DNA from 4 places in the Mycobacterium paraterrae genome. Region 1 is predicted to be linked to each of the others. Evidence: riboswitches for the same ligand, from Rfam matches in the RefSeq annotation. Region 1 holds a riboswitch; each other region holds the start of a gene.

Region 1 (7,393 bases):
GACACCACGCTGTGGTGCATCAAGCCCTCCGCCGAGGCGAAGATCTCGCAGGGCATCGTCGCGATCGCCAGCATGCCGGCCGCGCAATTGGAGAAGTTCTACGGCAGTAAGGAAGCCGCGCAGATCCCGATGTACATGGGATATGCGTTCCGCGCGTTCAACACTCACGGCCGGGCGCTGTTCACGTTGGCCCATCGCGCAATGGCCGGCCACAACGAGGACGACTACGTGCTGACCGACGGCGAGCGCGTCACCAGTACGGCCATCGGCTGGAATTTCGGGGACGGGCACTTCAGCAACGAGCAGTTGGTGGTGGCGCTGCAGAGGCGCTGCCACTTCGAGCCCGGCGAGGTCAGGGTAGTGATGTTGGACGCCCAGCCGATCCATCGACAGACCCAGCAGTATCGGCTGGTCGACGCCGCCACCGGTGAATTCGAGCGCGGCCACGTGTGTGTGGCCGACATGGTCACCCGGCAGCCCTGGGCCGATGACGTGCCGGTGCACGTGCAGTCGAGCGCTACGTCGGTGTAGCGCCCGACCGCACGCGCCCGGTTACGCGTCGGCGCGGACCTTCTTGGTTGCCTCGACGAGGTTGGTCAGCGACGCGATAACCTCTTCCGGATTGCGAGTCTTCAGGCCGCAGTCCGGGTTGACCCACAGTCGTTCGGCTGGAACGGCTTTCAGCGCCCTTTGCAGCGACGTGCTGATCTCGTCGGTGCTCGGCACCCGCGGTGAATGGATGTCGTAGACGCCCGGACCGACGCTGTTGGAGAAGCCTATCGAGTTCAAATCGTCGAGCACCTCCATGCGAGAGCGGGCCGCCTCGAGTGAGGTGACGTCGGCGTCCAGGTCGGCGATCGCGCCGATCACGTCGCCGAATTCCGAGTAGCACAGGTGCGTGTGGATCTGCGTCGAATCCGCGACACCAGACGTGGCCAACCGGAACGCACCGACGGCCCAGTCCAGGTAAGCCTGCTTCTCGGAATTGCGCAGCGGCAACAACTCTCGCAGCGCGGGCTCGTCGACCTGGATGACCGCGATGCCGGCCTCCTGGAGATCAACGGTCTCGTCGCGAATCGCCAGCGCCACCTGGTTGGCGGTGTCGGCCAGCGGCTGGTCGTCGCGGACGAACGACCAGGCCAGGATCGTCACCGGCCCGGTGAGCATGCCTTTCACCGGTTTGTCCGTCAGCGACTGCGCGTACTTCGCCCACTCCACCGTCATCGGGTGCTGCCGAACCACGTCGCCGTATAGCACCGGCGGACGCACGCAGCGGGTGCCGTAGGACTGCACCCAGCCGAGCTTGGTGGCGAAGAAGCCGTCCAACTGCTCGGCGAAATACTGCACCATGTCGTTGCGCTCCGGCTCGCCGTGCACCAGGACGTCCAGGCCGAGGTCCTCTTGCAGCTTGACCACCTCTGCGATTTCGGCGCGCATCCGCTTGGTGTACTCGGCGTCGTCGATCTCGCCGGCGACCAGTGCGGCGCGGGCCTTGCGGATCTCGGTCGTCTGCGGGAATGACCCGATGGTGGTCGTAGGCAGCGGCGGCAGGTGCAGCCGCTCGATCTGCGCCGCACGACGTTGGTCGGCCGGGCCACGTTCGGTGCCGCCGGATTTCGCGATCGAGTCGAGCCGGGCACGAACCTCGGCGTTGTTCAGCCGCGGGTCCTTCGCGCGGGACGCAACGGCGGCGTTGGACTGCGCGATCTCGTCGGCCACCGCGTCGCGACCGTCCTTGAGCGCCTTGGCCAGGGTGGCCACCTCGTGCACCTTCTCGGCGCCGAACGCCAGCCAGCTGCGCAGCGCGTCGTCGAGGTCGGTCTCTGGTTCCAGCGAGTACGGCACGTGCAGCGTCGAGCATGACGTCGAAACAGCCAGTGACCCAACCGAACCCAGTAGGCTGGCCAGCTTGCTCAGCGCTGCCTGCAGGTCGGTCCGCCAGATGTTGCGTCCGTCGACGATGCCGGCGACCAGCGTCTTGTCCGCCAGTTCGGTCACGGACGCCACCGCGGTGTCGGGGCCGTAGACCAAGTCGACCCCAATCGCCTCGACCGGCGTCCGGGCGAGCGCCCCCAGGCTTTCACCTGGGTCACCGAAGTAGGTGGCGACGTGGATCGCGGGCCGGTTCTCCAGCGCACCGAGCGCGTTGTACACCCGCTCGGCGAGCGCGGAGGCGTCCTCGGAGATGTCGGTGACCAGCACCGGCTCGTCGAATTGGACCCACTGCACGCCCTGGTCGGCGAGCTGACTAAGCAGATCGGCGTACAGGGGGACGACGTCGTCGAGGCGCTCGATCGGCGCGCCGGCGCCGTCGACGGCCTTGCTCAGCATCAGGAAGGTGACCGGCCCGATCACCACCGGACGAGCCGGAATGCCGAGATCGCGAGCCTCTTTCAGTTCCGACAGCACCTTCTCGGGATGCAGCGTGAACTCGGTGTCCGGCCCGATCTCAGGGACGATGTAGTGGTAATTGGTGTCGAACCACTTGGTCATCTCCAGCGGCACGACGTCACCATTGCCGCGGGCGGCGGCGAAGTAGCGGTCGAGGTCGTCGGACACGACCTGAACGCGCTTGGGCAGCGCGCCGAGCAGCACCGCGGTGTCGAGCATCTGGTCGTAGTAGGAGAACGTGTTGATCGGCACCGAGTCCAAGCCGGCGGCAACCAGTTGGCTCCACGTGTCGCTGCGGATCGTCGCGGCGACCTTCTCGAGCTCCGATCGGCTGGTCTTGCCCTTCCAATAGCTCTCGGTGGCGCGCTTGAGTTCGCGCTTGGGGCCGATGCGTGGTGAGCCGGTGACGGTGGCGGTAAAAGGGGTAACGGTCACGGTTTTCGTCCTTCACTCGACGGGGTGGTCACCGCCAACGGACGCAAACCGATCCGGCGCAGCGCACAGCGGCTGCAACCGATACGGCCAGACGCCCATTCCACGAGGCGGTGAGCCGCCAGGCGCGGCGCGCCCGGCACAGCCGGCAGGTCTTCGGACTCACAGGCGCGCACCGGGTGGTGCTCCTACTGGCCGTCGCTTCCCGGTCGGGTGACCAGTGCTCGAAGACGACGTTCGTTCCTGCATACCGCTGCGGGACAGTCCCGGACTCGCACCGGGTTCCCTCTTAAAAAGCACATCTAACATGCTTCGTTCGATGCCGCCTTCGTCGCGGACGACGAAATCGGCAGACCGACTGCGACATCGAGATTACAGGTCAACGGCGTCGACCCGCCGCGCGCAGCTACTGCCGCGCTAGCGATCGCCGCAGCGAGCCAGCGCTTCGGTGATCGGCACATCACCGTTGTTGAATTCGATGGTTTTCCGGACCGTGGCGGGGTCGTGGAGCACGGCGGCCGCGACCAGAGCCACGTCCTCCCGTGACACTTCACCGGTACCCTCGCCGAGTTCGATCCGGCCGGTTGACGGCTCCAGCGTGAGCCGGCCCGGGCCGAGCACGGTCCAATCCAGTTCGGTGCTGCGGAGGTGAGCGTCCGCGGCGGCCTTGGCTTCTGCGTACGGGAAAAATGAATTGTCCTCGGCGACGCCATGATCGGGCCCCGCGCCGAAGTAGGAGACCATCACGAATCGTTTGACGCCGGCTTGCTCGGCCGCATCGATTACCCGGATCGCGGCGTCGCGGTCGACCGCGTAAGTGCGGGCTGGGTCACCGCCGCCGGCGCCTGCCGAGAACACCACAGCGTCGTGGCCTGACATCAGGTCTGCCAATGCGGCGGTGTCCAGGTGCTCGATGTCCGCGACGACGGGGCGCGCACCGGCGGCGGAGACGTCGCCGGCGTGGTCGGGATTTCGGATGATCGACGTCACTTCATCGCCGCGGTTTTTGAGCATGCGGGCTAGATGCAGCGCGACCTTGCCGTGGCCGCCGACGATGACGATGCGCAACATGCCTTCGACGCTACTCACCGGTAGGGCACCCCGGCGGCGACCCAACTAAGCGGTTGGTCAACAATCGACAAAAGTACGCGCGACGACGATGCAGACCGCTAGGTCTGAGGAGGAGTCGGGCACATTAGCTCGAGCGTCAAAGGAGATGGAGCCATGACTGAAGCAGTCATCGTCGAGGCAGTTCGTTCACCGATCGGCAAGCGCAACGGCGGTTTGTCCGGCGTCCACGCCGCCGACCTGTCCGCGCAGGTGCTCAATGGTCTGGTCGAGAAGGCCGGTATCGACCCCGGCCTCGTCGACGACGTGATCTGGGGCTGCGTCATGCAGGCCGGCGAGCAGTCGATGGACATCGGCCGCACGGCGCTGCTGGCCGCCGGCTGGCCTGAGACCGTGCCGGGCGTAACCGTCGACCGGCAGTGCGGCTCGAGTCAGCAGTCGATCCACTTCGCCGCGGCCGGCGTGGTTGCCGGCCATTACGACGTAGTGGTCGCTGGCGGTGTCGAATCGATGTCGCGGACGCCGATGGGCGCTTCGCTGGCCAACGGCGGCAACCCGTTCTCCCCGAACTTCAAGGCCCGCTACGACCGGACGCCCAACCAAGGCATCGGTGCCGAGATGATCGCCGAGCAGTGGGGCTTCGACCGGACCACCGTCGACCAGTACTCGCTCGGATCGCACGACAAGGCCGCTGCCGCCCAGGATTCCGGCGCCTTCGACGACCAGATCGTCGGCATCAAGGACCAAGACGGAAACGTAATCCTCAAGGACGAGGGCATCCGTCGCGGCACGCCGATCGAGAAGATGGCTCAGCTGAAGCCAGCGTTCAAGGAAGATGGTGTCATCCACGCCGGCAACTCCAGCCAGATCTCCGACGGCTCCGCCGCGCTGCTGATCATGACGGCGGAGAAGGCAAAAGAGTTGGGGCTCAACCCGATTGCCAAGGTGCACACCGCCGTGCTGGCCGGTGCCGACCCGGTGATCATGCTGACCGCCCCCATCCCTGCCACCCAGAAGGCGTTGAAGAAGTCCGGCCTGTCGCTCGACGACATCGGCGTGTTCGAGGTCAACGAGGCGTTCGCGCCGGTTCCGCTGGCCTGGCTGCAGGACATCGGCGCTGACGAGAAGAAGCTCAACCCCAACGGCGGCGCGATCGCGCTGGGGCATCCGCTCGGTGGATCCGGCGCCCGGATCATGACCACAATGCTGTACCACATGCGGGACAAGGGAATTCGCTACGGCCTGCAGACCATGTGTGAGGGTGGCGGTCAGGCAAACGCCACCATCGTGGAACTGTTGTGACGGAACCGGCGGTCCTCACCGAACGCCGCGACGACGTCCTCGTCATCACGATCAACCGGCCGGAGGCTCGTAACTGCGTCAATGGGGCGGTCAGCGTCGGGGTCGGTGATGCGCTCGAGCAGGCGCAGCACGACCCCGAGGTGCGGGCGGTGGTGATCACCGGTGCCGGTGACAAGTCTTTCTGCGCGGGAGCCGATCTCAAGGCGATCGCGCGCCGCGAGAATCTGTACCATCCCGATCACGGGGAGTGGGGCTTCGCCGGCTACGTCCACCACTTCATCGACAAGCCGACGATCGCCGCGGTGAACGGCACGGCGCTGGGCGGGGGAACCGAGCTGGCCCTGGCCAGCGACCTGGTGGTGGCCGAGGAGCGCGCACAGTTCGGTCTGCCCGAGGTCAAGGTGGGATTGCTGGCCGGCGCCGGCGGCGTCTTCCGCATCGCGCAGCAGCTGCCGCGCAAGGTGGGCATGGAGATGCTGTTGACCGGTGAGCCGATCACCGCGACCGAAGCGGAGAGCTGGGGTCTGATCAACCAGGTCGTGCCCAACGGCACCGTGCTGGACGCCGCACTGGCGCTGGCGAAGCGGATCACCGTCAATGCGCCGCTGTCGGTGCAGGCCAGCAAGCGGATCGCGTGTGGTGCCGACGACGGCGTCATTCCCGACGAGGAGCCCGGATGGGCCCGCACCGCACGGGAATTCGGTGCGCTGCTGCGCACCGAGGACGCCAAGGAGGGGCCGCTGGCGTTCGCGCAGAAGCGTCCGCCGGTGTGGAAGGCGCGCTAGCCGCCAAGGCGATCGCAAGAGCGGCGTAGCCGGGCGCCGCGGGTCGCCGTCGATAGATACGAAAGCTCAGCGCGCCAACGTATTCACCGCGAGGTCGAATACAGCGGGCAGCTTCGAAGTCGCCGGAACGACCGCGCGACGCCCGACGCGTGACGCTGTGGTCAACACGAGAGCGCGGGTGAGCAGTCGGTAATCGCGCGTGATCCGCCGCCAAGTCGCTTCGTAAGACGACGGATTGCCGTCGACGATCGCGGCGACCACCGCGCGGGCCTGCTTGACGGCCAGGCTGACGCCCTCGCCGGTCAGCGCGTCCTCATATCCCGCGGCGTCGCCGACCAGGAGCACGCGTCCGGCCACCCTTCGCGAAACCACTTGCCGCAGTGGGCCACAGCCGCGGGCCCGGGTCCTCGGAGCGCCACGCAGCCGCTTCGCGAGTCGTGGGAACCAGTCGAGGTCAGGTTGCCCGCTCGACAGAATCGCGACGCCGACCAGGTCGGGCTCGACCGGTGTCACGTAGGCCTCGCCCAGCGGTGACCAGTACACTTCGACGAAATCCGACCACGCCGGCAGGGAGAAATGCCAGCGCACGCCGTAGCGCCGCGGTGTTCCGGCGACCGCGCCGATCCCGACTGCCGACCGCACGTGGGAGTGCAGTCCGTCGGCGGCCACCAGCCATCGGGCCCGAAGACCGCCGGCCGTGACGCCGGTCGCGTCCTGCGAGACATCGGTGATCCGGATCGAAACCCATTCGGTGTCTTGTTCTTTGGCGCGAGCGGCCATCGCGGCGTGCAGCGTGGTGCGCCGTACGCCGCGACCAGGCCCGCCGCGGAACAGGGCCTCCGCACGTCGGCGCTCGTCGAGGTAGGCGATGCCGCGAAAGGGGAGGCCCGCCGGGTCGACACCCAGCGCCGTCAGCTCGGCTAGGCCGCCGGGCATCAAGCCCTCACCGCAGGCCTTGTCCACCGGGGTCTCCCGCGGTTCGGCCACGATCACCGAAAGCCCTTGCCGGCGAGCGTGTAACGCGGTGGCGAGCCCACCGGGTCCGCCGCCGACGATCAGCAGATCAGCGTCGTACGTCATTTCGGATCGACGGTGCGCGTCACGCGTAGCCCAACGCTGCGTTCTCTACCCGGATCCGTACCGTGAGCAGCAGCGCGTTGGCCACCGTGAAGCACAGCGCGGTCAGCCAGGCGGTGTGGATCAGCGGCAGCGCGAAGCCCTCGACGACGACGGCCACGTAGTTGGGGTGGTGCAACCAACGGTAGGGTCCCTGACGCACTAACGGCGCCTCGGGCAGCACGATCACCAACGTGTTCCACCGATGCCCCAACGTTGTGATGCACCACCACCGCAGCACCTGGGTCAGCACGGCCAACGCCAGCATCGGCCAGCCCAACCACGGGAGAAACGGCCGG
Region 2 (7,393 bases), 660 kb from region 1:
CGCTGAGGCCCACCACCTCGAGCAGGTGGTCGACCTTCTCGGCGATCTCGGCTTTCGGCCGCTTCCGGATCTTCAATCCGAAGGCGACGTTGTCGCGGACGGTCAAGTGCTTGAACGCCGCGTAGTGCTGGAACACGAACCCGATCCCGCGCCGTTGCGGCGCGACGGTCGTGACGTCGCGTCCGCCAATCGTGATCGTCCCGGTGTCGGGTTGGTCGAGTCCGGCGATGGCGCGCAATAGCGTCGACTTGCCCGACCCGCTCGGGCCCAGCAGTGCGGTCAACGATCCTTGCGGCACGTCGAAGTCGACGTTGTCCAGCGCGACGAAATCGCCGTAGCGCTTGTTGGCTCCCCGCACGGTGATGGCATGGTCGGTCATCAGCGCCGCTCCTCCCCTGTCATGCTTGCTTTGCCGCTCGGTTGCGGCGGGCATCGAGAATCACCTGGACGATCAGCACCAGCACGGACACCGCCATCAACAGCGTCGATAAGGCGTAGGCGCCGTACTCGGCCCCGCGGTTGTAGCGGTCTGACACCAGCAGCGTCAGCGTCTGCGACTGGCCGGGCAGGTTGGACGAGACGATGAGGACCGCGCCGTACTCGCCGAGCGTGCGCGCGATGGTCAGCACGACGCCGTAGGTCAGGCCCCAGCGGATCGAGGGCAGGGTGATCCGCCAGAACGTCTGCCACCAGTTCGAACCCAGCGTCGCGGCGGCCTGCTCCTGGTCGTTGCCGATCTCGAGCAGCACCGGCTCGACCTCGCGCACCACGAACGGCAGCGTCGCGAAGACACTGGCCAGCACGATGCCGGGTAGGCCGAAGATGATCTTGAAGCCGAAGTCTTTCTCGACGAAGCCGAGCAGGCCCGCAGATCCCCACAGCACGATCAGGGCAACGCCGACCACGACCGGCGACACCGCGAACGGCAGGTCGATGATCGCCTGCAGGACGCCCTTACCGCGGAACCGGTTGCGGGCCAACATCAGTGCGGTCGGAATGCCGAAGACGACGTTGAGCGGCACCACGATCGCGACGACCAGCACCGACAGGTTCAGCGCGGAGATGGCCGCCGGGGTGCTGACCCAGGCGAAGAACTGGCCGAGCCCGGGCCGGAATGTCCGCCACAGGATCAGTCCGACCGGGATGACGAGCAGCACGGTCACGTAGGCCAGCGCCAGGAAGCGCAGCAGGTATTTAACGGGAGGCGACAAGGTCATTTTGCGCCACTCCTCCTCATCGCTCCGCTTTGCATCGTCGTCGGCGCGGTCACGACAGCTCCTCGCGCTTGGCGGCGCGCGATCCCAAACTGCGCAGCACGAGCAGCACGACGAAGGAGATCAGCAGCAGCACAATCGATATCGCCGCGGCCCCGGTGCGGTCATCGTTCTCGATGAGCGTGCGGATCCACTGCGACGACACTTCGGTCTTGCCCGGAACCGCGCCGCCGATCAGCACCACCGAACCGAATTCGCCGATGGCTCTGGCGAACGTCAGCCCGGCGCCGGTCAGCAGGACCGGGGTCAGCGAAGGCAGCACGACGGTGGTGAAAATCGTCGCGTTGTTGGCGCCCAGCGACGCGGCCGCCTCCTCGGTCTCATGGTCGATCTCGAGAAGCACCGGCTGCACCGCGCGCACGACGAAGGGCAGCGTGACGAAGGCGAGCGCCACGCCCACGCCCCACGCCGTGTGCTGAAGATGCAGGCCGACCGGGCTGTGATTTCCGTACAGCGCTAGCAGCACCAGGCTGGCCACGATCGTCGGCAGGGCGAACGGCAGGTCGATGAGAACGTCGACCAGTCGCTTGCCCGGAAAGTCGTCGCGCACCAGCACCCAGGCGATCAGCAGTCCGAACACCATGTTCAGCACGGTGACACCGGCGGAGATGGTCAGGGTCACGCGGAAAGATTCGAGTGCCGCATTCGAGGTAACCGCGAGCCAGAACGCCTGCCAGCCGCCACCGATCGACTGCCACAGGATCGCGGCAAGCGGCAGCAGCACGATGACGGAGAGCCATACGACGGAGACGCCGACCCGTAGCGACGTTCCGTTGTTGATTAGCTTGTTGCGGCCATGGGGTTTCGCGCTGGCAACCTCGCGCGCAATCGCGGTCGTCATCCGGTGGCCTGCGTGTAGATCTTGGTGATGCTGCCCGACTTCTTGTCGAACAGCTGCGGGTCTACCGTCGGCCAGCCGCCCAGATCGGCGAGCGTCCACAATTTCTGCGGCACTGGGAACTGGTCGCGTACCTGCGCGGCGATCGCGGGATCCACGGGGCGGAATCCGGCAGCTGCCCACACCTTTTGGGCCTCGGCGGTGTACTGGAAGTTCTTGAAGGCGACGGCGGCGTTCACGTGCGGACTGGTAGTCACCACCGCCACCGGATTCTCGATCTTGATGGTCTGCGGCGGATTGAGGTGGATGATCGGCTTCCCTTGTCGCTCGGTGGCGATGGCCTCGTTCTCGTAACTGATCAGCACATCACCGCTGCCCTGGACGAACACGTCGGTGGCCTCGCGTCCGGAGCCCGGGCGCAGCTTGACGTGCTGGCTGACCAGCTTGTGGACGAAGTCGAGGCCGGCTTTCGGGTCGTGGCCGCCGTTGCTCTTGACCACGTAGGGCGCCAGCAGGTTCCACTTCGCCGAGCCGGAACTCAGCGGGCTGGGCGTCACCACCTCGATACCGGGACGCAGCAGGTCGTCCCAGTCTTTGATGTTCTTGGGATTGCCGGGGCGCACCACCAGGGTCACGACCGACCCGAAGGGGATGCCTTTGGTGGCGTCTTTGTCCCAGTCCTTCGAGACCTTGCCCGCCTTGACCAGCCGGGTGATGTCGGGCTCGACGGAGAAGTTGACGATGTCGGCGGGTTTGCCGTCGACGACACCGCGGGACTGATCACCCGATGCGCCGTAGGAGGCGATCACCTGGATCCCTTTGCCCTCGGGTGAGGCGTTGAACGCCGGGATGACCTTGCTCCAACCAGGCTCGGGTACCGAATATGCGACCAGGGTGATGCTGGTCTTGGCGCCGGAAGATCCGCCTCCGCCCACGACATCGCTGGCACCTCCGTGGCACGCGGCGATCATCCCCGCGGCGACGGTCAACGCAACAGCGTGTCGCCACGACGGGGAGGGTTTGTTGTCGTCGAACAATGGTCGACCTTTCGGCAGTTGAGCTTGACGTCTGACAGATCCCGATACGAAGAAACGAAGGGGGCAGAAGGTCAGCGACAACAATGCACGTCAGCGACGGCGCAATCGCCCACGGCAATGAGCGCCAAGACGTGGCACTCGGTACTGCCGGACGCTGCGTGCATGGGCGAAGCCTAACAGAATGCTGTGCGCGCGCAGCCAAACCCGCTGCAGGTCAGCGGGTCAGCAGCCAAGCAACGATCACCAAGACCACCAGCGCAACCAGGATCAAGGTGACCCGCGACCGCGGCATTCCGGTGTTTGCGCTCATCCGGCTTCTTCGTCGCTGCGCCGGAGGCGGTTCATCAGGGTGATTCCGCGACCCAGCGCGCTGTCCAGCGCGGCGGCAATGGCGAAGGCCAACACCAGCACCACCGGCATCACCACGATCGTCTGGAAGACGAACCCCAGGCCGGACAGCCACAGCTCGACGCCGTCCCACCAGTTGAGGATCGCGTTCATCCGGCTCAGCCTATCGGCTGGATTAAGCTGGTGCGCGCATGTCTCGTGGTGACAGGAATCCGGTGCAAGCCCGGGGCGGTTCCGCCACTGTGATGGCCGCGGCGCCGAGCCGACGGTCAGAGCCAGACACTGGCCACGAGGCACTCCAATCGACGGGGCGAGAACCCCGAGGAGGAACCTTTTGAGCCACCGCATCGCCCTGCTGTCCACATCCGACACCGACCTGCTGTCGGCGCGTGCGTCGCTGGCGCCCTACAACCTGGGCAACCCGGCGCGTCAGCCGATCGAAGATGTTCTCGCCGACGCCGAGGTGGTGATCCTGCGGGTACTGGGCTCGTCGGCGGAGGTGGCCGAGGAACTCACCGCGCTGCGGGCCACCGGTCTTCCGCTGGTGGTGCTCGGCGGCGAGCGTACGCCCAGCGCGGAGTTGATGGAATGCTCGACCGTTCCGATCGGGCTTGCCGCGCAGGCACATTCGTATCTTGCCGAGGGCGGTCCGGCCAATCTCGCTCAGCTGCATGCGTTTTTGTGTGACACCGTGTTGCTCACCGGTGAGGGGTTCGACGAGCCGGTGGTGATCCCCGAGTGGGGCTACGCCGCCCGGTCCGCCGATGTGACGGCCGAGACGCGGGTCGGCGTGCTGTACTACCGGGCCCACGAGGTCAGCGGGAACTCCGGCTTCGCTCACGCGCTGGCCGACGCGGTCGACGCCACCGGCAACGCAGTCGGTGTGCCGATCTTCGCATCGTCGCTGCGCAGCGCGCCCGACGAATTGTTCGACGCGCTCGGCACTTTGGATGCACTCGTGGTCAGCATGCTGGCAGCCGGCGGGTCCAAGTCGGCCGCCGCCGGCGCCGGTGAAGACGACTCGTCGTGGGACATCGAACGGATTGCCGCATTGGACATCCCGGTGCTGCAGGGTCTTTGCCTGACCTCGTCGCGCGAGGAGTGGCAGGCATCAGACGATGGTGTCACTCCTTTGGATTCGGCGACGCAGATCGCGATCCCCGAGTTCGACGGGCGGATCATCACCGCGCCATATTCGTTCAAGGAGGTCGACAACGACGGGCTGCCGCACTATGTCGCCGATCCGGAACGTTGCGCGCGGGTCGCCGCGATTGCGGTGAACCACGCGATGCTGCGCCGCATCCCCAACCAGGACAAGAAGATTGCGTTGGTGCTGTCGGCCTATCCGACCAAGCATTCGCGGGTCGGCAATGCGGTAGGCCTCGACACCCCGGCGTCCGCGGTGCGGCTGCTGCACCGCCTCGCCCGGGACGGCTACGACGTCGGCGACGGGTTCGGCGTGCTCGGCATCGACGACGAGACGCAGGCCGGTGATCAGCTGATGCATACGCTGATCGACGCGGGCGGCCAAGACGAACAGTGGCTCACCACAACCCAGGTCGACGGCGCGCAGGTGAAAGTGACTCCGGCGCAGTACACCGAGTGGACCGCGGGCCTGCCCAAAGAACTCCGCGATGCGATCACCGAGGCGTGGGGCCCGGCACCCGGACGGCTGTTCGTCAACGACGACGGCGACGTGGTGATCGCTGCGCTGCGGTCCGGCAACGTGGTGCTGATGATCCAGCCGCCGCGCGGATTCGGCGAGAACCCCGTGGCGATTTACCACGACCCCGACATGGCGGTCAGCCACCACTACCTGGCCGCGTACCGCTGGCTCGAGCACGGCTTCGGGGCCCACGCGGTGGTCCACCTCGGCAAGCACGGCTCGATGGAATGGCTGCCCGGCAAGAACGCCGCGCTGTCGGCGGCGTGCGCCACCGACGCGGTGCTGGGGAACCTGCCGCTGATCTATCCGTTCCTGGTCAACGACCCCGGTGAAGGCGCCCAAGCCAAGCGCCGCGCCCACGCCACGATCATCGACCACCTCATTCCGCCGATGGCGCGCGCCGAAAGCTACGGCGACATCGCCCGACTCGAGCAGCTGCTGGACGAATACGGCAACATCGCGGCGATGGACCCGGCCAAGCTGCCGGCGATCCGCGGCGAGATCTGGAATCTGATGCGTGCCGCCGAGATGCACCGCGATCTCGGGCTCGACGACCGTCCCGACGACGAGGAGTTCGACGACTTCCTGCTCCACGTCGACGGGTGGCTGTGCGAGATCAAGGACGCCCAGATTCGCGACGGTCTGCATGTCCTCGGTGAAGCGCCGACCGGCGAGGCGCGAGTCAATCTGGTGCTTGCCATCCTTCGGGCCGCGCAGGTGTGGGGCGGTAAGGACCACGCCGTGCCGGGACTGCGCACCGCGCTCGGCCTCAAAGACGGCGCCGAGATTTCGGCCGTCGACGAGATCGAGAGCCGTGCCCGCGCGTTGGTCGAAGCGATGGAGTCCGCCGGCTGGGACGTCGACGGTGTCGATGCCCTGCACGACGAGCCGGACGTACAAGCGTCATTGCGGTTCGCCGCCACCGAGGTGGTGCCGCGGCTGTCAGGTACCGCGGGTGAGCTCGACGCGGTAATGCGCGCCCTGGCAGGCGGTTTCGTGCGGCCGGGGCCGTCGGGCTCGCCGCTGCGTGGCCTGGTGAACGTCTTGCCGACGGGCCGCAACTTCTACACCGTGGACCCGCGGGCGGTCCCGTCGCGGCTGGCCTGGGAGACGGGCCAGGCGATGGCCGAATCGCTGCTGCAGCGCTACCTCGACGACACCGGCAGCTACCCCGAATCAGTAGGCCTGTCGGTGTGGGGCACCAGCGCGATGCGCACCTCCGGTGACGACATCGCCGAAGTGCTTGCCCTGCTGGGTGTTCGGCCGGACTGGGACGAGGCGTCGCGACGGGTCAGCCGACTGGAGATCGTCCCGCTCGACGAGCTCGGCCGCCCGCGCATCGACGTGACGATCCGCATCTCCGGTTTCTTCCGTGACGCTTTCCCCCACGTCGTGACGATGCTCGACGACGCGGTCCGGATGGTGGCGCTGCTCGACGAGCCGGATCAGGACAACTACGTGGCGGCCCACGCGCGAGCCGACCTCGCTCAACATGGTGACGAACGGCGCGCCACAACAAGGGTTTTCGGGTCTAAGCCGGGGTCGTACGGCGCGGGAATCCTGCAGCTGGTCGAAGCCGGCACGTGGCGCGACGACAAAGATCTGGCCGAGGTGTACACGGCTTGGGGCGGCTTCGCCTACGGTCGCGGACTGGACGGCGCCGCGGCCCCGGACGACATGCGCACGAACTACGCCCGAATCAAGGTGGCCGCCAAGAACATCGACACCCGCGAACACGACATCGTGGACAGCGACGACTACTTCCAGTACCACGGCGGCATGATTGCCACGATCCGCGCGTTGACCGGATCCGATCCCAAGGCGTACGTGGGTGATTCGACGACGCCGGACGCGGTGCGTACTCGCACGTTGTCCGAGGAGACCGCTCGGGTGTTTCGTGCCCGGGTGGTCAACCCGCGGTGGATCTCGGCGATGCGCAGGCACGGCTACAAGGGTGCGTTCGAACTCGCCGCGACCGTCGACTACCTGTTCGGCTTCGACGCAACCGCGGGCGTCGTGCACGATTGGATGTACGAAAAGCTGGCCGAGTCCTACGTTCTGGACCCGCAGACCCGCGAATTCCTCGACCAGTCCAACCCGTGGGCGTTGCAGGGCATGGTCGAGCGTCTGCAGGAGGCCGCCGACCGCGGCCTGTGGGCCGACCCGTCCCCGGAAACTCTCGCCGCGTTGCGTCAGGCCTATCTGGAGGTCGAAGGCGACATCGAGGACC
Region 3 (7,393 bases), 2.7 Mb from region 1:
CAGCAGCAGCCGCAGGTCCTGCCATGTGGTGCCGGCGAAGCTACCCAGACCCCACAGCAGGTACTGCTGCACCCGTTGCGGGTCGGCGTACACCAGCAACACGCTCACCAGCGCGGTGCTCGCCGCGCCGAGCATCACCCCGATCAGCAGCAACGTCGCCGCGGATCGCACCCAGCGGGCAAGGCTCAGCACGATTGCGAGCACGGCTGCTGCGCCGGCCGCGGCGGCGATCGCCACGCCGGCGCGTCCGCAGCCGGCCAGTCCCGCCGTGAAGCCCGACCCGGTGGCCATCACGACGACCGCGACGCCCAAGCCGGCGCCCGAGCTCACACCGAGGACGTAAGGGTCGGCGAGGGTGTTGCGGAACAGCGTCTGCATCTGCAGGCCCGCGACGCCGACGCCGGCGCCCGCTGCGATCGCGGTCAGGACCCGGGGCGCCCGCGTTTCGTGCACGATCACCTGCCAGCGTGGATCCGAGGCCTGCGCTCCCACCAGGGCCCGGACGGTGTCGAGCAGCGGCACGCGAACCGGGCCCAGCGCCAGACCCAGCACGGCGAGCACCAGCACGGCGGCGGCCGACGCCGTCAACACCACCGTGGTTCGGTTGAGCCGCACCATGATTGAAGCCGCCGAGGTCGCGGTCATGCGGCGGCGACCCGACGATAGAAGCTGAACTCGTGGCCGGGTGCCAGCTCCGGATGCAGGATCGCCACTAGGTCGCCCAGGATCAGGTCGGGCCGGGCCGCGCCGCGCTCCCAATAGTCATTGCCGCCCTCCGGGGCGACCGCCTTGGTCGCCGACCAGACCTGGCCGTTGCGCACGGCGGCAAGATCGGCGTACCGGTGGTCCTCGGCCACTGCGTTCTCGACGGTCTTCCAGTTGCTGTCGACCAGCCAGAGCGGCGACTGGCCGGCGCGGGCGTAGACCGACTCGAAGTTCAATTCCAATGTCCCACTGCTCGTTTCGTCGGACCACGGATAGCTGGCGCCCGCGTCGCGAAGGAGGCGACCGGCGTAGGCGCCGCCGGAGGGCATCAACCAGGTGCCCTGGTACATCGTTCCGGGCAGCACGGCGACCGGTCGGGCGCCGGCCGATCGCCGGACGAGCGCGTGGTAGTCCTCGCGCACTCGGGCGTACACCTCGGCGGCCTTTTTCTCGGTCCCGGTCAGGGCCGCCAACACCTTGATCCACTCGGCGCGGCCCAGCGGCGTGGACTCCAGCCATTCGGCGTCGGCGACCACGCTGATGCCACCGTCGCGCAACTTGCGATAGCTCGAGTCGTCGGTGCCCGCGGTGACCACGACATCGGGGTGAGCGGCGAGCACAGCCTCGACGTTGACCTGGTTACCCGAGGCGTAGCCGACCGTCTTGCCGTCGCTGATGCGCTGCCGCAGTGCGGAATCGACGACGTCGGCGGTATCGGCCACCCCGGTGACCGTGTCAACGCGACTCAGTTCGGCGACCATGCCCAGTTGGGTGATCGAGGCCGAATAGAGGCTGGTGACCGGGACCGTGATCCGTTGCGCACCGGCCAGATCGGCGGGAAGGTGCGCGGGCGGTGCGCCGCAGCGCACCAGCACGTAGCTCTCCGGATCGCCGTGTGGATACGGCTGCTTGACGGTCAGCACCTGATAGTGCTGGTGATAGGTGAGGGTGAAATTGGTGGCGTCGAGAACCGTGGATTTGTCCGGGAAGTGGTCCGCGCCGGGCCGCACGTCGGTGATGCAGCCGCGGTCTGGGTGCCCGCCTAGCGGCGGCGGCGCGGCGCAGGCCACCGGTAGCCAGCTGCTCAGGATCAGCGCCGCACAGAATCGGCGTGACATCGACTCTCGCTTTCGGGGTCGACCGCCCCGGCTCGCAGGACGCGATGACGTGAGTCTCCTGGCTCTCGGATCGCTGCTTGCCTCGCCTTCCGGCCGGGTGGGCCGTGGCTGGTGAGGGTCGCTCCCCGATGACAGTGGCGGGACCGCGCCGGATTCGCACCGGCTTCCTACGTCGTCATCGCCTTACGTGCGACATTGTCGCATCCTCGGGTGTCAGCCGGTGCCGGCGCTCAGCGCGTCGACCGCCGCGTCGATGTTGGGGACGACCGCGGAGCCGTGCCGGGCGACCAGTTGACCGAGGGCGCGAGCCAGGTGCGGCCCCACCGCGTCGGCCAGCAACACCTCCTCGCCGATCACGACGCCGCCCACCACGTGGGCCGCCATCAGCCGGGCGTCGGGGGTCACCTCGTACCGCCAGTCGCCGATCTGCAGCCGCGCGGGGTGCGACCTGAACATCCCGCGACGCTCGGCGGTGTGCACCACTCCCGGCAGGCCCGCAAAGACGTTGATCACCAATCCGATTCCGCCGGGGCCCGAAAGCGCGTCGGATATTGTGCGGCTTACTCGCTCGGCGTCGAACTGTGCCATCAGGTACTGAAGGCCATCAGTCGTTCATGGCCAGCACGAATTGCGGCGCGATCGTCTCGGCGGTACCGCTGCGGCGGACCGCGGTTCCCGCGGCGTAGAACTCCACGGTGTGAAAGCCCCAGGCGTAGTTCTGGATGTTGAAGTGGACTCCGACGACGCCGCTGGCGCCGTCGCGTTCGGCTTCACCCTGCATCCGCGACATGGCCAACTCGCGGGCTTCGTAGTTGCCCTGCGTCCACTGTGGCATCTCGGTATTGCGGCCCATCTGCCGAAGAGTCTGCATAAAGCCCTGCGCGGCAATGTGAAAGACGCAGTTACCCATGACGAAGGCGACCGGTGCCCAACCCGAGCGCAGCAGGGTGGTCAGGTCTTGTCCGGTCAGGTGGCTGGAAAACGCCTGCCCGTTGGCCCGCTTGAAGGCCCCCGGTTTGGGCGTGTAGCGCACCGCGGTGCCGACCGCGATGAACTCCAGGTGCTCCGCCTCGGCGCCGTGTTGGCGCCATTCCAGGCGAACGCCGACGACACCGTCGGCGCCCAGCGCGTCGGCTTCGGCCTGCATGCGGGCCATCGCGTTCCACCGGGCCCGATACGTCGCCTCCGTGAGCACCGGCAGCTCGGATTGTTGCCGGATACCGGTGAATTGGTAACCGACGTGGTAGACCGAGACGCCCATGACGAGGTCGAGGGGTTCGAAGCCGGCGCCGTGCAGCAGCGCGAATTCGTTGATGGACAGATCCGAGGTGAACACGCGGTCGGCGTGTGAGAGCCGTTCGCTGGCAACTGGGTCGAGCGGGGTCGATGACATCCGCACATCGTACGAGGCCAGCGTGTTTCTCCAGCGGCATTCAGTCCAGGCGGTACCGAATCAGACGTGAACTGTTTGCGACGACCGCCACCGAGGACGCGTTGTGCAGGATCGCGGCAAGCACCGGCGAGAGCGCGCCCCCGGCGCCGATCAGCAGCCCTGCGGCGTTGACGGCGATCGCCATGCCGTAGTTCTGCCGGATCACCTCGACCGCGCGCGTTCCCAGGTCGCCCACGTCCAGCAGTCGCCGTAGGTCGTCGTTGGCCAGCGCCACATCCGCGGTCTCCACCGCGACGTCAGTGCCGGCGAGGCCCATCGCAATACCGATGTCGGCGGCCGCCAGCGCGGGCGCGTCATTGATGCCGTCGCCGACCACACCGACGACGTACCCCTCGTCTTGAAGGTGGCGGACTACCTCGAGCTTGTCCTCGGGCATCACCTCGGCGCGCCACTCGTCGATACCGAGCTCGGCGGCAACGACTTTCGCGATCTCGGGATGATCGCCGGTGAGCATGACGATGCGACGAATCCCGTTGGCGCGCAGCTTCTTCAACACATCGGGCGCTTCAGTGCGGACCTCGTCCCGCAGGCTGATCAGGCCCACCAGGGTGTCGTCGACGGCAAGGAGCAGCGGAGTCTCGGCCTGCTGGCGCAGCTTGTCCACCCAGTCCGACGCCTCTTGTGAGACCGTGACGTGCTCGGCGCGCAGCAGCGACGGGCTGCCCAGCAACAGGGTCCGGCCGTCCGCCCAGGTCCGCATGCCCAGACCGACCAGCACCTCGCATTCCTCATGCGGCGGGATGGTGATCCGGCGTTCCTCGGTCGAGCGGATCACCGCCTCGGCCAGCGGGTGCCGGGAGTGCAGTTCCGAGCTCGCTGCGTAGGCGAGCACCTGTTCAGGCTGCCAATCATCATGCAGCGCAATGATGTTCGTGACGACGGGCCGGCCGACGGTGAGGGTTCCGGTCTTGTCGAAGACAATCGCGTCGACCCGACCGGCCTGCTCGAGGTGGGACCCGCCCTTGACCAGGATGCCGCGGCGTGCGCCGTTGCCGATCGCTGCGCTGATCGCAGTGGGCGTAGACAGGCCGACCGCGCAGGGGCAGGCGATCAGCAGCATCGTCATCGCGCGCCGGACATCTCCGGTCAACACGAGCGTGACCGCGGAGACGATGAACGATATCGGCACGAAGCGCCGGGAGAAGTTCTCGCCGACCGTCTGGATCGGTGCCCGGTCGAGCTGGGCCTCTTCTACCCGGGAGATGATCCGACCGATCGTGGTCTGGTTGCCGACCGCGCGGGCACGGATCACCAGGCGGCCGCGCAACACGACTGATCCGGCGTGTACGACCTTGCCGGCGACGATGCTCACCGGCAAGGTCTCGCCGGTGATCGCGGACTGGTCGACCACTGCCTCGCCGTCGACCACCTCGCCGTCGACCGGTATCGCCACGTGGTCGTGGACCACCACGTCGTCGCCGACCTGAACGGTATCGACCGGCACCTGGACCTCGTTACCGTCGTCCAGCTGAATCCAGGCCATGTCGGCGGTGCCACGCAGCAGATCCGAGATTGCCCGCCGGGTGCGACGCAGCGTCAGATCCTGAAGGTATTCACCGATGTTCAGCAGCCACAGCACGGTGAGCGCGACGACGTTCTCTCGCAACACCAGGCTGGCCACCGTCGCGGTGGTCACCAATGCGTCGGTGCCGGCGCGGCCGGATCGCAGCCCGCGCAACGCGCCGCGCAGGAACGGGTAGCCCATGAAAATCGTTGCGCCGGTGGCGACCAGCTGACCGGACGGGCCCAGCAGCGGGGGACGCTGGAACGCGTAGCGGCGCACACCGAGCAGCGCCAGCGCGGCGCCGCCGATCACCATGCGCAGGACTTCTGTGTTGCGAATGTCCGCCGATCGCGGAGTGCGAGCGGGAATCAGTTCGGCGGCAACGTGTTCGGCCTCGGCGATGGCCTTCAAAACTTTCTCGCGGTCCGTCCGCTTCGGCGAATACCAGACGACGACCGAGCCGGTGTGCGGGTAGGCGTGCACAGCGCGCACGCCCTGCTGACGGTCGACCGCTTCCTCTACCGCGACCGCGCGCCGCGAATTCGCGCGCACCCAGGGCGCCTTCACCCGCATGCGCCCCGCGGCGTCGGACACGACCTGGAGATCGGTCGTCACCTCGGCGAGCACAGCGCGCCGATCAGTGGTCGTGGTCGTGATCGTGGTCGCCGATGGCGGGCGGCTGCGCCTCCTCGCCAATGCGCTCGCGGGCCTCGGCCACCACGTCGGCCAGCTTCAGCCGGGCCGACTCCGCGGCTTCCTCGGCTCGCCGGGTGCCGCGCAGGCTCCACTCGGTCGCCGACACCGCGGCCTCGTGGATGGGGGCCTTGCTCAAACCCTTGCGCACGAGCTCGTAGGCGCTGACGCCGACCAGCCCGGTGACCACCGTCCCAGCAGCTTTTCCGAGTAGGCCTGACAGCACCATTGCGAACGTCCTCCTGTTGTCTCGTGGGCACGAGTTTATTCGTTTCGACGACCTCAGACGACGGTAGCATCGACATATAGCGATATCAACATGTGTCGTCGCGGGCTTTCGATTGCTCGAGCGCCCGGCCGGCGGGCCCCTGGAGCCGAGCGCCCGCTCGGCCGGGCATTCGCAGGAGCCTCAGCTATCCCAGGCGTACCACGCTCGACGGGGGTACCGATGTGCCCGCCTCTGAGCGAATTGGAGCCGCACATCGGCAAATTCGCTCGAAGGCGGGCAAAAGGTGCACGCCACCCGTCGTGATGCTGGTGGGGCTGGAGTGGCTAGATCGTGCGCGTGACCTTTTCCGTCTCCGACTTGCGGGCGAGCGTGGCGGGGTCGGGATTGGCGACGTAGACCAGCGACCCGCCCACCGACAGCACGCTGAGCAGGCCGTCGATCACGGCGTCGGCCCTGTCCCATGCCGCGCTGGACAACACCCGGTCGGTCGACGTCAACGTCAGCGTTTCTGCGGCTCGGTGGCACGCATCCAGTAACTCTCCGACGGATCGGCCGTCGAACGCCGGGCCGGGATTCGGCTCACCGACGATCCGGTCACCGTGCACCCGCACCGCGGTCGCGTAGTCGGTGACGCCGATCGGCAGGTCAGGCACCGGACGGCCGAAGGCGTCGAGTGAGAGCGCCGCTACCTCGCCGGCCCCGGTGGCGTCTGCCTCGTCCAGACGGTCGGCCGTGCAGAGTGCGACGTCGGCATCCCCGTCGAGCACGACTTCGGCGCCGATCCACCAGACCCCGAAAAGCACCGCCGCGGTCTGCCAGTGTGCGGGCAGCAGCACCGCAATGCGGCTACCGGGGCCCGCACCGAGCTCGTCGCGCAGCAGGTTGCCGGTCTTGGCCGCCCAGTTGGCCAGCGTCACGGCCGACAACTCGATGCGCTCGCCGGACGCGTCGTCGTAGTAGGTGATGCGCGGGCCCACCGGGTCGGCACGCAGCATCGGATCCAGAATCGCGGCGCTGAGATTAATTGGTGCCACTCCTCTTCATCGCGCTTCGCGCTCTGCATCGTCGTCGGCACGGTGTCGTCACCGCTCCAGTATTAGTTGACGCACTCCGGGTGGTCGGAGCCGGCGGTCAGGATCGGCGACGGCGGCGGAGCGTCCGACGAGTCGGGATGCGACGCGGCCGCCAGCTTCGGGCCGCCGTCGCTGAGTCCCGAGCCTGGGCCCGAGTAGTCGCTGCTGAGCACCACCCGGACCGTGCCCTGCGGCACCGAGGAATTGGCGACGACGGGCAGGCCGCCGAGTTCCTTGGCGACGGCCTGAGCGCCGACATCGTCCGGCTTGGCGGCCTGCACCTGGCTGTTCTTGACGTGCGCGGCGTCGTTGTTGCCGACCTTGCCTGTGCCGAATCCCTTGGCGGTCAACACTTGTGAGACCGACGAGGCCAGCCCGTTGATGTCGGTGTCGTTGAGCACGCTGGCGTTGGTCTTGTCCGGCGCATAGCTGAGCTCTTCGGTCTTGCCCTTGGCTTGCCCTTCCAAAAGGCCGGAAACCCAGGACTGCACCTGATGCGGATCGACGCGCACCACGCTGTGCATGCCGTCGTCGCTCCAGCCGGACTCGTCGAGCACCGGAATGGTGGCGAACGCGACCCGGCCGCCGGCGAGCTTCTGCAGCTGGTTGACGAAATCC
Region 4 (7,393 bases), 2.7 Mb from region 1:
GGCTGTCGGCCAAAGCGCGGGACGTGGCCCACGCCGCGGCGGTGTGCGGGCAACGCGCCGAAGTCGCACTGCTGGAAAAGATGTGCCCCGAAGCTCGCGTCGCGCTGCACGAATGCCTGGGCGCCGGCGTGCTGATCGCCGACGGAGGCGTGGTCGGCTTCCGGCACGAACTGGCCCGCCGGGCCACCCGGGCGCAGATCGCCGACTTCGATCGAATCGAGCTGCACCGGCGTGCCCTGACGGTACTGGCTGAGCCGCCTATCGATCCGAACAAGTTGGCTGCGTTGGCGTTTCACGCCGAGGAGGCCGGCGAAAGCGACGCGGCAGTGCGCTACGGCATCGCCGCCGCACAACGCGCCGCATCGCTGGGCGCCAACCGGGAGGCCGCGAGCCTGTATGCACTCGCACTGCGTCACGCCGTCGACGCCAGCGACGAGGAACGGGTCGTCTGGCTGGAGCGGCACGCCTTCGCGTGCTACCTCAGCGGTGGCGCCGAACCTGCGGTCGCATCGTTGCGTGAGGCGATCGCGTTGCGCCGCAAGCTGGCCGACCATCTCGCCGAGGGCGACGATCTTCGCTGGCTGTCGCGTCTGCTGCAGCCGCTGGGCCGTGCCACCGAGGCCATCGACACGGCGCACGCATCGCTGCGGCTGCTCGAGGCGCTCGGCCCGTCGCCGCAACTGGCCTGGTCGCTGATCAACATGGCGCACATCAGTGCCCTCGCCCTGGATCCGGCGTGCGCGGACTACGCCGCGCGCGCCCATGCGCTGGGGCGCGAATTGTGTGATCCCGGAGTCGAAATCCGGGCTCGCGGCTACATAGCGCTGACCACCGTATTCAGCACCGGCATCGGCTGGGAAGACCTGGAGGCCGTCTGGCGGGAAGCACTGTCGACACCGGGCCTCGAGGAACACGCCGCGGTTTTCTCCGTGCTGATCTACTGGTACGCCGTGCTGCGCTGCGAATTGGACCGCGCCGAAGGCTATCTGGCCGACGGTATGCGGTTCTGCGACGACCGCGACCTCGGCATGTTCAGCTCTTTGCTGGCCGCCGCGGCCACGTTGGCCACGCTGCACCGCGGCGACTGGCAGCGGGCCGCCGCTGACGCCGAGCAGATCCTGACCCGCCCCGAACTCAGTGCGCAGCACCGGGTCTTGCCACTGGTCGCGCTCACTCTGCTGAAGGCCCGCCGCGGCCAACCCCTGAGTCTCGCGCCGGTCGACGATAACGCGCAGCCCACCGACCTGGTCCACCTGGGCGTGGTGTGGGCGGCGCGCGCCGAGGTCGCCTGGCTCGCCGGCGACGACGAGCGGGCCGTTGCCGAAGCTCGCGCCGGACTGGCCGCGTCTGGTGCCCACGCCGATCCGTGGTTGCTGGGCAGCTTGCGTCGCTGGATTCACGTGGCGGGCGGCTCAATCGACGACGGCCATAACGGTGCTTCCACTCCGTTCGATCTCGAGATCAGTGGGCACTGGGAGAAAGCCGCCGAAGACTGGACGAGTCGCGGTTGTGTCTACGACGCGGCGCTGGCTCGACTTGGTGGCGACGTGTCGGCGGTGACGTCGGCGCTCGACACCTTCCGCCGGCTGGGCGCCAAGGCCGCCGCCCGTCGCGCACAGCAGCGGCTGGCCGTGTTGCGCGACCGGGCCCCCCGGACGCGCCAGGCGGACAAGGCGTCTGACCCACACGCCCTGACCGGGCGGCAACGTCAGGTCTTCGACCTGCTCGCCGCGGGACTGAGCAACCCCGAGATCGCGGCCGAATTGCACATCAGCCCGAAAACGGTCGGCCACCACGTCGAGGCAATCCTGGCCAAGCTTGGCGTACAGAACCGCACCCACGCCGTCGCGTACGCGCTGCAGCAGCAGACCGGCGGGCCGTCGAGATAGTTACGCCGTTGCGCTCGCCGCGGTTTCGCTCAGGCTCGCGGTTTCGACGCTGAGTAGGCTTTCGGCTTCGTGCTCTTCGCGGTAGGCCTTACCGCCGCCGTTCAGCCCGAACAGCCGCTTGCTCCACAGCAACCAGATCACTGCGACGATGTTGATCACCAGCGCGAAAAGCCTTAACGCCGTGACCTTCTCGGTCAACTCGTAGATCTCCAGCGGCAGGAATACGCTGGTCGCGATCACCGCGAAGTACTCGCCCCACCGTTGCATCAGCCACAGCCCGACCGCTTCGACGATCTCGATCAACGCGTACCCGGCCAGGGCGATCGCGATCCACTGCAGCGTCGACGAGGACAGGGCGAAGGCGTGGGTGATCTCGCGAACGAGCTTGGAATTCTCTGGATTCCAGCCCACCTGGTCGGCCAGCGGCTTCAGCAGGGGCATGTCGCGATCCAGCACGTGCTGCCACTTGACTCGCGATCCACTGAACTTCACCACGCCCGCGGCCACTAACAGGAAGATCACGGCGCGAAAGGCGCGTTCGATCGCGAGCGCGCGCATCAGGGTGCGGTCCCGCAGGAATCGTCCGCGCGGTATCTCCGGCGCGGTGTTCGCCGGGCCGGAGCGACGCGGCGGGCCGACCACGAAGGTCTCACAGCGCAGACAGCGCCAAGCCTCGCCGACGGGGGTGTCGACCGTCAGACGCTCACGCAGCTTCGGCTCATCGGGAGCAAAAGTCGCGTGCCCACGCAACCCGCACGAGCGCAGCGCAAAATCCACCATGTCTGCACGCTACAGCGGCGTCGCGTGTCGTCGGCGTCAGTCGAGCTGCGGATTCCACGTGTTCGGCAGCATCGGCACAGTCGACTCGCCGCCGAAGTGGTCCCGGCTCAGCGTGGCCAGCCCGCCGGGTTCGGCCGCGTCCTCGCGGGCGGCGCTGCCGGCGAACCCCAGGGGCCCGGCGCCGCTGTCCGATGCGGTCACGGCTGGCTCTGGCTCCAGGTCCATGTACTCGTAGCCGCGGCCGATCATCGTGGCCTTCGCCCGCCGGCGACGCTGGGCCGGCTGCAGATCCTCGGAAGCTGCTGCAGCTGAGGGGTTTTCGTCGATCTGGATGGCTGCCGTGCTGGCCCTCTTGCTGGCGCCCCTGGCCTGCTGCGCGGCCAAACCGAGATCGCCGACCATGTACATGTATGCCGGCATGGTCACGCCGGGCGGTCCCGCCGGCGTGGGCGGCGGAGGTGGCGCCGGGGCCGCGGCCGGGGCGTGGACCAACGGCGCGGGGGCCGGCGCCGGTGCCATCGGTGCGGGTGCGGGTGGCGGGGGCGGGGTCGGGGCCATCGCAAAGGCCGGGGCCAGCATGGGTGCGGTTGTCGGGGCCAGGCCGGCCAGCCCGGCCAGACCGGCCAGGCCGGCCAGGCCGACGGGCGCCGCCGCCAGCGGAACCAGTGATGCCGTCGCGGCGGGCAGCAGAGCCGGTAGCAGCGGGAGCAGCGTCGATTGCAGGATGTAGTGCAGCAGTTGGATGGTGTTGCCGATCGTCGAGCCGACGATCTCCACCATGGCGGCCGGAATCACCAGGATCAGCGCCTGCGGGTTGAACGCGGCGGTGTAGGCGATCGCCAGTAGGTCGTCGGCGATGACGATGCCGGTGAAGGCGACATAGGATCCCGGGTCGAGCGGCACCGACAGCACGTAGGCGATGGTGGCCGGATTGAGGTAGCTCAACGGATCACCGGTGTAGGCCAGCCACGAGCCGGGCACCCCGATTGGCGGGAGCCACGACGGGTCCAGGCCCTGCAGCCACGTCCCGATCGGGTCGTTGACGCCGGTATAGCCGATCTCGTTGAAGAAGTCCAACAGCTGTTGGTAGAGCGGGAATTGGCTGGGATCCGGATACGGGGGCTGGGGGAACAGCCCCTCTAGGAAGCTCTGCAACTGCTCGAACCACGCTGGCGGCGTCGACGGGTCGGTGGCCGCGGCCGCTTTGACGATCGTCGGCGCCGGTTCGGACTGTGGCGCCGCGGCGACCGCGGCCCCCGCGACGCCCTCGTAGGTGCTCATCACCGTGGCGGCCTGGACCCACATCCGCGCGTAGTCGGCCTCGTTGGCGGCGATCGGAATCGTGTTGATACCAAAGAAATTCGTCGCCGTCAGCACAGCGTGGGTGGCGTGGTTGGCGGCCAGCTCACCGAGGGTGGGCATGGCGGCCAGCGCGGCGGTGTACGCGGCGGCGGCGGTCTGTTGCTCGACGGCCATCGCGGCGCTGTTCGCGCCCGCCTTGGCCAGCCACGCCAGGTAGGGGGCATGCGCGGCCGCGTAGGCCGCCGCGCTCGGACCGTCCCACGCGGCGCCCTGCACCGCGCCGATTACGGCCGTCAAGTCATCGGCGGCCTCGGCGTACTCCGCGCTCAGTTCGGTCCACGCCTGCGCGGCCGCCAGCAAGGATGCTGGCCCCGGGCCGCTGCTCAGCAGCGCCGAGTGGACCTCCGGAGGTGCGGCCATCCAGACCGGGGCGGTCACGCACGGATGTCGGGAATTGCGGAGAACAACGCGCTCAGCGTCATAGGAGACTCTCGCTCTCGGGGTCGACCGCCCCGGCTCGCAGGACGCGATGACGCGAGTCTCCTGGCTCTCGGATCGCTGCTTGCCTCGCCTTCCGACCGCGAGGGCCGTGGCTGGTGAGGGTCGCTCCCCGATGACAGTGGCGGGACCGCGCCGGATTTACACCGGCTTCCTCTTTCGTCATCGCCTAACGGAGATGATCTTGCCATACCACGCGGCACGCCACCTCGAAACGTCGGCGAATCATTCGTTCCTGCGCCCGGTATCGAGAACCGGCGCCGAACTGTACGGTGACGACGATGACGGATGAATCGCGCGCAGTAGTCCGCAATCAGCTGCTAGTCGACGCCCTCGGCGGGCCGATCGATTTGAACGCGGTGGATTGGCGTGTGCGACACCATCATCCGTCGGCTTCGCCGGCCGAGCTGCAGAACGAGACGCTGGACGCCATCCGGGAATGGGTGAGCGACGGCCTGTTCCGGCTGGGTGAGCGCCGTGGTAAGACGCACCGTTTCTCGGCCTGGCGTCATTCGCTGGACCATTCGCTGCGCACGATTTCCCACGCGTACGTCAAACACTATGGGGATCCGGAGAAGTGGATGTACTCGGTGTGGCTGGCGCTCACGGCGGAGGGTGAATCGCTGGCCAGGTCGCTCGAGCAGAAAGACATCGACGGCTACCGGTCGACGACCCCGTGATGCGGCGTTGAGCGCCGTGCAGGTGCGGCCCGCCACCGCCGGCGACCTGGCGCGGGTTCGCGAGATCCTCAACCACTACATCGAGCATTCCGTCTTCAATTTCCGCACCGAACCGCAGGGCATCGACGAGGTCCGCGCCTTATGGGCCAAGCGGCACGAGCGATATCCATGGCTGGTCGCCGTCATCGACGACGACGTCGTAGGCACGGCCTACGCGGGGCCCTGGAACGAGCGCGCCGCCTACCAGTGGACCGTCGAATCCACCATCTACGTCGACCCGTCGACGCGTCGCCGCGGCGTCGGTGACACGCTGTACACCGAACTACTCGATGCGTTGCGGCGCAGCGGATTTCACAGTGCTATCGCGGTGATCGCGCTGCCCAACGAGCCGAGCGTGCGGCTGCACGAGCGGCATGGGTTCGCTCCCGTCGGCCATCTTCGTGAGGCCGGTTATAAACACGGCTCGTGGCACGACGTCGGCTTCTGGCAGTGCAGGCTGGCCGAGGGCTAACCGAGTTCGGCTGTGCAGTAGTAGTTTTCGGTCTGGCCGTCGTTGCGCTGTGGCACTGTCAGCCCGGCGTCGGCCAGCAATTCAGCGGACCGACGCCTGGTCGCCTGCCAGCCGCGCTCCTGCAGGTACGGTGCGACGTCGTGGCGCTCGCCGCCGTACCAGAGGTCGTCGATGCGGGCGTCGAGGCCGTGCTCGTACCACTTCTGCGACGAGGTCCGCATCACCTCCAGCGACTCCGGCGTACTCAAGAAGATCTCGACCACCAGTCGGCTCCCCGGCGCGCTGAGCTCAGTGATGTTGTCCAGCAACCGATCCTGTGCCTCCGGCGGCAGGAAGGCGAGCAGGCCTTCGGCGACCCAGGCGGTGGGCCGGTTGCTGTCGAAACCCGCCTGACGCAGGGCTGCCGGCCAGTCGTCGCGCAGATCGACCGGTACCGCGCGCAGGTCGACGGTCGGCTCGGCGCCCGCAGCCGCGAGCGTCGCCGTCTTGAAGTCCGTCACCTGTTGCTGGTCGATTTCGAACACCACGGCGTCGGCGGGCCAGGACAACCGGTAGCCGCGGGCATCGAGACCGGAGGCCAGCACGACGACCTGACGGATGCCGGACGCGGTCGCGTCGTTCAGGAACTGGTCGATCAAACGGGTTCGGACCGTGAGCAGGTCGGTCATCGGTTGCATGCCCCACGGGTGGCCGGGGATGTCGACCTCGTCGGCGCTGATCTCTCCGGTCGCCCAGCGGGTGAAGAAGTCGACGCCGACCGCCCGCACCAGCGGCTCGGCGAACGGGTCGTCGATCAGCCCCACTTTGGTGGCCCGCCCTCGCCCGGCGGCCACCATGGTGGCCGTAGCCCCCACGCTCGTTGCCAGATCCCAGGTGTCGTTCTCGGTGCGCGCCATGCCAGCCAGGGTGCCACCCATGGCTGGGAAATACCTTGTGACGGTGGGCGCGAGCGCGAATCGTGCGCGTTGACATCACTTAATGCATCGGCCAGTTGGCATTCACTTTTCGCAGGCTGCGGCGGCCTAAGGTACCGCCTTATGACCGCACCTTCGCCCGTTCCCGCGTCCGGGGTGTCTGCCGGCAATTGGTCCCCGCAACGCTGGGAGACCACGTTCATCAGCGTGACGAACGAGTCCTTGCAGGTCGTCATCGACGAGGCGAACCGTCACACCAACGCTCACGGCTTGCAGGGCTGGGAGGTGGTGAACTCCTCGGTGCAGCGCGTCCAGGTATCCCACCACTTCGCCGGCTACGACAAGGGCGGCGATTTCTATTTCGAGTGGAGCATCGTCTGCACCATGAAACGGCCCCTTCCGCCTTCTTGACAGCGAGGTGGGCCCGCCCGCGTCACGCCGTGACCTAACATCGCGGAGTGACCGAATCCCGTTCGAGCAGCAACCAGGCCGGACTCGTCGCTGATGCCTGCTGCGAATCCGGGCACGCGCATGCAGATGCCGTAGCGCGCGATGCGCAGTGGCACCACCGCGCAAATTGGGCCTGGCGGCTTGCCTGGGTCAGCATGTTCGCCATGCTCACCGAGGGCGTCATCGGGCTGTGGCAGGGCCTCGAGGTCGGCTCGATCGCGCTGGTGGGCTGGGCGCTGGGCAGTCTGCCCGAGGCGCTCGGCAGCGCGATGGTCGCCTGGCGCTTCTCCGGGACGCGGACCCTCTCGCCGACCGCGGAGCGTCGGGCGCAGCGCGGTGTCGCTTGGTCGTTCTGGTTGACAGCGCCCT

The links. Region 1 has a riboswitch for cobalamin ahead of metE (5-methyltetrahydropteroyltriglutamate--homocysteine S-methyltransferase). Riboswitches for the same ligand answer to the same signal wherever they lie in the genome.
Region 2: linked by a shared signal. The riboswitch ahead of cobN (cobaltochelatase subunit CobN) and the one ahead of metE (5-methyltetrahydropteroyltriglutamate--homocysteine S-methyltransferase) in region 1 are both predicted to bind cobalamin.
Region 3: linked by a shared signal. The riboswitch ahead of MKK62_RS15980 (ABC transporter substrate-binding protein) and the one ahead of metE (5-methyltetrahydropteroyltriglutamate--homocysteine S-methyltransferase) in region 1 are both predicted to bind cobalamin.
Region 4: linked by a shared signal. The riboswitch ahead of MKK62_RS15935 (PPE family protein) and the one ahead of metE (5-methyltetrahydropteroyltriglutamate--homocysteine S-methyltransferase) in region 1 are both predicted to bind cobalamin.

Annotation. Positions count from the first base shown of each region.
Region 1 is NZ_CP092488.2:523,068-530,460, reverse strand. Features, by position in the region: gene MKK62_RS02325 (DUF3556 domain-containing protein) at 1-531, shown strand, start outside; gene metE (5-methyltetrahydropteroyltriglutamate--homocysteine S-methyltransferase) at 553-2,826, opposite strand; cobalamin riboswitch at 2,954-3,165, opposite strand; gene MKK62_RS02315 (SDR family oxidoreductase) at 3,241-3,894, opposite strand; gene MKK62_RS02310 (thiolase family protein) at 4,048-5,193, shown strand; gene MKK62_RS02305 (crotonase/enoyl-CoA hydratase family protein) at 5,190-5,978, shown strand; gene MKK62_RS02300 (NAD(P)/FAD-dependent oxidoreductase) at 6,045-7,058, opposite strand; gene MKK62_RS02295 (isoprenylcysteine carboxyl methyltransferase family protein) at 7,078-7,393, opposite strand, start outside.
Region 2 is NZ_CP092488.2:5,388,813-5,396,205, forward strand. Features, by position in the region: gene MKK62_RS25865 (sulfate/molybdate ABC transporter ATP-binding protein) at 1-379, opposite strand, end outside; gene cysW (sulfate ABC transporter permease subunit CysW) at 399-1,217, opposite strand; gene cysT (sulfate ABC transporter permease subunit CysT) at 1,267-2,115, opposite strand; gene MKK62_RS25880 (sulfate ABC transporter substrate-binding protein) at 2,112-3,083, opposite strand; gene MKK62_RS26555 (Ms4533A family Cys-rich leader peptide) at 3,221-3,313, opposite strand; gene MKK62_RS25885 (hypothetical protein) at 3,456-3,650, opposite strand; cobalamin riboswitch at 3,680-3,802, shown strand; gene cobN (cobaltochelatase subunit CobN) at 3,832-7,393, shown strand, end outside.
Region 3 is NZ_CP092488.2:3,311,464-3,318,856, forward strand. Features, by position in the region: gene MKK62_RS15975 (FecCD family ABC transporter permease) at 1-645, opposite strand, end outside; gene MKK62_RS15980 (ABC transporter substrate-binding protein) at 642-1,823, opposite strand; cobalamin riboswitch at 1,855-2,036, opposite strand; gene MKK62_RS15985 (DUF5073 family protein) at 2,037-2,411, opposite strand; gene MKK62_RS15990 (heavy metal-binding domain-containing protein) at 2,428-3,216, opposite strand; gene ctpC (manganese-exporting P-type ATPase CtpC) at 3,257-5,353, opposite strand; gene MKK62_RS16000 (DUF1490 family protein) at 5,418-5,702, opposite strand; gene MKK62_RS16005 (TIGR03089 family protein) at 6,026-6,697, opposite strand; gene MKK62_RS16010 (LCP family protein) at 6,799-7,393, opposite strand, start outside.
Region 4 is NZ_CP092488.2:3,301,373-3,308,765, forward strand. Features, by position in the region: gene MKK62_RS15925 (ATP-binding protein) at 1-1,889, shown strand, start outside; gene MKK62_RS15930 (DUF2127 domain-containing protein) at 1,890-2,669, opposite strand; gene MKK62_RS15935 (PPE family protein) at 2,706-4,409, opposite strand; cobalamin riboswitch at 4,488-4,691, opposite strand; gene MKK62_RS15940 (hypothetical protein) at 4,751-5,149, shown strand; gene MKK62_RS15945 (GNAT family N-acetyltransferase) at 5,166-5,660, shown strand; gene MKK62_RS15950 (class I SAM-dependent methyltransferase) at 5,657-6,556, opposite strand; gene MKK62_RS15955 (hypothetical protein) at 6,698-6,985, shown strand; gene MKK62_RS15960 (cation efflux transmembrane domain-containing protein) at 7,033-7,393, shown strand, end outside.